2 regions of the Viridibacillus sp. FSL H8-0110 genome follow, and region 1 is predicted to be linked to the other one. Evidence: riboswitches for the same ligand, from Rfam matches in the RefSeq annotation. Region 1 holds a riboswitch; the other holds the start of a gene.

Region 1 (3,217 bases):
GATGAGTTACGAAAAGTGGTTGGGGAATTCAAAGTATAACTTTTCCACTAAATGACTTGCAAACTCTAATGAGATTGCAAGTTTTTTTATTTCCCACTATTGATTTCGCTTTATAAAAATTTACTAAGTTCATACTATATCCCTCCTACCCTACACCTTTTCAAGACAACCTTTTATAGTAATATTAATGAATACACTTCAGTTATAGGCTCTATATAAACAAAAATGGCCAGAGATATTATCATTTCTCTCGGCCACTTACATATTTACATATTCATCATACGTTTTATTACCATGTACTTTGCATCCGTAAAGATAACATTGAGAAACATAATATGGCTCGAAGAAAATTTTAGGACGGTAGCCATTCAAAATACGACCAATCAGTGTATTATATTTTTCATTTGTATGTTGCAAGTCCATAATGGTTTCTTCAATATTCCCCTCTATGAATTCTCCATCCATCGCCCTTACTTTGCTTTCTACAATTTCATCAGTCGTTTCTGTCTTCATCTGGTCTATAATATCTGCGGTTTCTTCTACTCTACCTAATTGAATGAGTGAGTAGACATAATGTTCTACCCATTCATATGATCTAACTATTTCTCTCCATCCCATTTCAAATAACGGGATTGCTTCATCAAAATAGTTGATTTGAGCAAAAAGTTCAGCCACGTTTACTCCACCCATATAATTTTCATCATTTTCATTAACTTTTCTCAGTGTTTTAAGTACAGAATCGTGATCATCTAACTGTAAGTATGAAACCATTTCCGCATATTTCAAAAAATCGCCATCAGTTGCGGACTTTTTATAATGTTCTGCTGCCTTTTCAAAATTGTTCATATTAAAATATGCTGCTGCTAAGTTCGCATGGACTACTTCAGTATCTTTCATTTTTAATGCATATTCTAAAATCCTGATGGCTGAAATGTATTTTTCCATTCGCAAATAAATTTCACCTAGTAAAGCAAAAGGAAAATAATGCTTTGGCTGTTTTTCAATTGCTTCAGCTAAAAGGGGTAAAGTTTTATAATATTCTTCTGTGTCTCTTATATAAAAACATGCTAAGTTATGGAGCGATTGTATATCTCTCTTTTCCATTACTGCTTGCTCTAGCATCATTTGAGCTTCTTCAAATTTAAATTCTAGTAATAACTGATTAACAGCTATGTCATTTAAATTCATCTTGTCACCTTCCAATTCAACTATGCAATAATAGCATATTCATATAAAAATTGTACCACTTATAGAAATTTATAAACTTTTCAAATTAGATTTGCTTCATAATAAGGTTGATATTATCATATTCACATGGTAAAATTTCATTATTATTAACTTTCAAACAATTGAATATATTTACTTATCAAGAGAGATGGAGGGACTTGGCCCGTCGATATCTCAGCAACCACCCTAAATGCGGCAAGGTGCTAATTCCAGTAGACGTAGTCTTGTAGATAAGGAGATTGACTTCATATTTTGAAGGCCCTCTTCCTTAGAGGGCCTTTTACTTTTTTATAAAGGATGATGACATGATGACAAACAAAAACATTGCGACACAATTAGTTCAGCTGGGAAATCATACCGATTCCAAAACAGGTGCTGTGAACACACCAATCTATCTTTCTACCGCCTATACTCATGATGGGCTTGGCCAATCAACTGGTTATGACTATACACGTACAAAAAATCCAACACGTACCGTTTTAGAAGAAGGTTTTGCTAAATTAGAATCTGGAGACGCTGGCTTCGCCTGTAGTAGCGGGATGGCAGCTGTTCAATTAGTTCTATCCCTATTTAAATCGGGTGACGAAATTATTTTACCTGAGGATATCTACGGTGGTACATACCGTTTACTCGGTCAATACCAAGAACAATATGCAATCAAATCTCATTATGCAAAATTCTCTTCTGTATCAGAGGTTGAAGGTTTAATAAATGAAAATACACGTGCTATTTTCATTGAAACACCAACCAATCCATTAATGCAGGAGTTTGATATTGAACTTTATGCTAAGCTTGCAAGAAAGCATAGTTTATTATTAATTGTTGATAATACTTTCTTAACACCTTACTATCAACGCCCAATCGAGCTAGGTGCGGATATTGTTATACATAGTGCAACTAAATACATCGGTGGTCATAATGATGTTCTAGCGGGTCTTGTTGTAAGTAAGGGTAAAGAGCTTAGCGAAAAACTATTCACAAACCATAATGCTGCAGGTGCAACGCTTGCTCCAATTGACTCATGGTTACTGCTACGTGGATTAAAAACATTACACCTTCGCATGAAACAACATACTGAAAATGCTAAGCACATCGCGGCTTATTTAGAACAAGAACCTTTAGTAAAAGACGTTCTGTTTGCTGGTAAAGGTGGAATGATTTCCTTCCGTTTACAAAAAGGTGAATGGGTTGGTAAGTTTTTAGAAAACTTGAAGTTAATCGTCTTCGCTGAAAGCCTGGGTGGTGTTGAAAGCTTTATCACATATCCTACTACACAAACACATGCGGATATTCCTGAAGCAGAACGAATTGCTCGCGGTGTTGATGACTCCTTACTTCGTTTCTCAGTTGGTATTGAGGAAGCAGAAGATTTAATCGCGGATTTACAACAAGTTTTTTCTATCTTAGAAAAAGAGGTGTCATCATATGAGTTCAATTAATGAAAACATTGAAACAAGTTTAATCACTGCTTCTACTCGCGGTGATTACGAGCAAAAAACAGGTGCAGTTAATGTTCCAATATATTTATCATCTACTTTTGATCAAGAGCATTTCGATTCGTTTGGTCCATATGATTATAGTCGCTCTGGTAATCCAACTCGTGATGCATTAGAGAAAACGATTGCTGAACTTGAAGGAGGGGCACGCGGATTTGCATTCTCTTCCGGTATTGCGGCCATCGCGTCTGCATTTATGATATTAGAAGCTGGCGACCATATTGTTGTGACATCTGAAGTGTACGGTGGAACATACCGTTTTGTGACACAAGTGTTAACGAAATTTGGCGTTGAGCATACATTTGCTGACTTCTCTGATTTAACATCAGTAGAAGCGGCTATACGTCCAAATACAAAGGTGTTATATATAGAAACTCCAGCTAACCCGCTTCTAGGTATTACAGATATTGAAGGGGTTGTAGCTATTGCAAAGGCAAATGGTGCTCTAACATTTTTAGATAACACATTTATGACACCTTTATACCAACGTCCAT
Region 2 (3,217 bases), 2.0 Mb from region 1:
TGTGGTAATAAGTAATTCATGATACCGAAAATTGATTTTTTCATTTCTCCTGCGTATTCAGTTCCACCAATTAGGATGATACGTTTTTCAAGCGAAACGATAATGAAAGTTTCTGAGTCAGTACCGTCTACTGCTGGATCCGCTTTGAAAGTTGGAGCAGAAACGATTGTGAAGTCAGCTTCATGAGTTTCTAACTCCTCTTCAGTAGGACGAATGAATAATTGGTGTGCAAATAAGTTATGCCAAGCGTATTCATTTACTACACGAATAGCTAAACGAGATGATGGGTCTGCACCTGCAAAACCTTTAAATACAAACAATTCTTCTTTTTCTTTTAAGTAGTTTACTACTTTAGTGTATAATGAGTCGAAGATATCTGACGAAATTGGTCTGTTTACTTTACCCCAATCAATTTTGTCTTTCGAACTATCTTCTTCAACCATATATTTATCTTTAGGAGAACGACCTGTATATTTTCCTGTGACTGCCCTTACAGCACCATCAACAGTTAGGATTGCCTCACCGCGTGAAGTAGCTTTTTCTGTTAATTGTGGTACTGAAAGTTGTTCCAGAATATTATCACCTTTCAATAATTCCTTCAGTTCATTCGTAATTTCTACTGAATTCATCGTTTTACGTACCATCCTTTTTATATTATTCCTCGTATTAGAGGGGATTTATAATTCATTTCGGAAATTAGTATAACACATTTAGTTAAATAATCTATACTAATTACCATTTAATTTTCATGAAAGTTGTACTTTTTTTTAGAAATAAAAAAGGTGTTGACAACTAAGGTATAATGTTCTAATATGAGAAATTGAACGGATACTCTTATCCCGAGCTGGTGGAGGGTCAGGCCCTATGAAACCCGGCAACCTGCATTGTGATTTTATGTGATGCGCTGGTGCTCAATCTGATGCAAGGATTTGATCCTTGAACGATAAGAGTGAAAGGTGCTTATGAATTATTCCCTTCCACTCATTAGTAATAATGGGGGGAAGGGTTTTTTTATTTAAAATAGACCAATTCCTAAATTTTTTATAAGTATGTGTAATTTATGCGGTTCTATTTATATATAGTGGCACTTTCTAGAATCCTCGTGTTAAAGGCAGCAACGGCTTGGCGTTCAATCCTACTGGAAAGAACTAACATGGGTAATGAGTACCGTATCATTTCCGAGGCAATCTCGCAGATAATAGGAGGAAACCAAATGACAAACCGTCGACTGTTTACATCTGAGAGTGTAACAGAAGGACATCCAGATAAAATTTGTGATCAAATTTCGGATGCCATTTTAGATGAAATCGTTTCAAAAGACCCGAATGCACGTGTAGCGTGTGAAACTACAGTTACAACTGGTCTTGTATTAGTAGCAGGAGAAATTACAACATCAACTTATGTTGATATTCCTAAAATCGTTCGTGAAACGGTAATGGAAATCGGTTATACACGTGGTAAATATGGCTTTGATGGCGAAAACGTAGCTGTTTTAACAGCAATCGGTGAGCAATCAGCTGATATCGCATTGGGCGTTGACCAAGCACTTGAAGCACGCGAAGGTTCAATGACAGATGAAGATATTGAAGCAATTGGTGCAGGTGACCAAGGTTTAATGTTTGGATATGCATGTAACGAGACACCTGAGTTAATGCCTCTACCTATTAGCTTGGCACATAAATTAGCAAGACGTTTAACTGAAGTTCGTAAAACAAACGAGTTACCTTATTTACGTCCAGATGGTAAAACACAAGTAACAATCGAATATGATGAAAATAATCATCCAGTTCGTGTGGATACAATTGTTATTTCAACTCAACATGATCCAGAAGTAACGTTAGAGCAAATTAAAGAGGATTTACAAGCACGTGTAATTGCTCCAGTTGTACCTACTGAATTACTAGACGAGAAAACAAAATACTTCATCAACCCAACAGGTCGTTTTGTAATAGGTGGACCAAAAGGTGATGCAGGCTTAACGGGACGCAAAATTATCGTAGATACTTATGGTGGATATGCTCGTCATGGTGGCGGTGCTTTCTCTGGTAAGGATGCGACTAAGGTTGACCGTTCTGCAGCTTATGCAGCGCGTTATGTTGCAAAAAATATCGTAGCAGCTGAACTTGCTGAGCGTTGTGAAGTACAACTGGCTTATGCAATTGGTGTTGCACAACCGGTTTCAATTGCAATCGATACTTTCGGTACTGGTAAAGTAAAAGAAACAAATTTAGTTGAATGGGTTCGTGAATTATTTGATTTACGCCCAGCTGGAATCATTAAAATGCTTGATTTACGTCGCCCTATCTACAAACAAACAGCTGCTTATGGTCACTTCGGCCGTACAGATTTGAATGTTCCTTGGGAAGCTACAGATAAAGCTGCCGTTTTAAAAGAAAAAGCTGGACTTTAATTCAATCTGAAAAATTACAATAACATAAAATATCCCGAGTTACATGTTGATTATTAAGTAATCAATTGTAGTTCGGGATGTTTTTTATTATATTATAGAAGAAACTCATAGCAAGAGATTAAAAAAACCTGAGAATTCGTTTGAAAAACGATACTCAGGCATCTTGATTGAATTATTTTTGAAGTGATTTATAATATTGTCCTTTTTCGTAATACTCGTTGACAATACGGTCCATATCTTTTTTATCTTCCTCTGTTAACTCTCTAATAACTTTTGCAGGGCGTCCAAATGCTAATGTGTTTGGAGGAATTTTCTTACCTTGCGAAACGAGACTACCGGCACCTATAAATGCACCTTCGCCAATCTCAGCACCATCTAGGATAATTGAAGCCATTCCTACAAGAGCGCCTCTTTTTATAGTACAGCTATGTAATGTTACTTGATGTCCAATTGTCACATCGTCTTCTAAAATAAGTGGATATGCAGGACTTTGATGTAAACAACATAAATCTTGGATATTTACTTTGCGTCCGATAATCGTAGGTGAAACATCTCCGCGAATAACTGTATTGTAAAAAATAGATGAATCAGGTCCAATAGTAACATCGCCAGTGATAATTACGTTATCACCGATAAAAACGGATGGGTCAATAGATGGTTTTTTGTCTCTAAATGGATAAATCATCGAAAAACGCCTCATTTCAAGTTATTATGTATTATTATCGTAACAAAAGGAAGCTATGAATGGAACTGAAATCGTCAGAATACGTTAATATATACGTAGGAATTTATGAGGTGAGATAGTAA

What was found. Region 1 has a riboswitch for S-adenosylmethionine ahead of MHH98_RS14430 (methionine biosynthesis PLP-dependent protein). Riboswitches for the same ligand answer to the same signal wherever they lie in the genome.
Region 2: it holds a riboswitch for S-adenosylmethionine, as region 1 does, so the genes downstream of both, metK (methionine adenosyltransferase) here and MHH98_RS14430 (methionine biosynthesis PLP-dependent protein) in region 1, are expected to answer to the same signal.

Annotation. Positions count from the first base shown of each region.
Region 1 is NZ_JBBOPJ010000001.1:2,884,097-2,887,313, forward strand. Features, by position in the region: gene MHH98_RS14420 (methyl-accepting chemotaxis protein) at 1-39, shown strand, start outside; gene MHH98_RS14425 (tetratricopeptide repeat protein) at 259-1,188, opposite strand; SAM riboswitch class I at 1,361-1,464, shown strand; gene MHH98_RS14430 (methionine biosynthesis PLP-dependent protein) at 1,536-2,666, shown strand; gene MHH98_RS14435 (aminotransferase class I/II-fold pyridoxal phosphate-dependent enzyme) at 2,662-3,217, shown strand, end outside.
Region 2 is NZ_JBBOPJ010000001.1:885,064-888,280, forward strand. Features, by position in the region: gene pckA (phosphoenolpyruvate carboxykinase (ATP)) at 1-629, opposite strand, end outside; SAM riboswitch class I at 832-950, shown strand; gene metK (methionine adenosyltransferase) at 1,214-2,410, shown strand; gene MHH98_RS04475 (gamma carbonic anhydrase) at 2,583-3,095, opposite strand; gene MHH98_RS04480 (alpha/beta hydrolase) at 3,217-3,217, shown strand, end outside.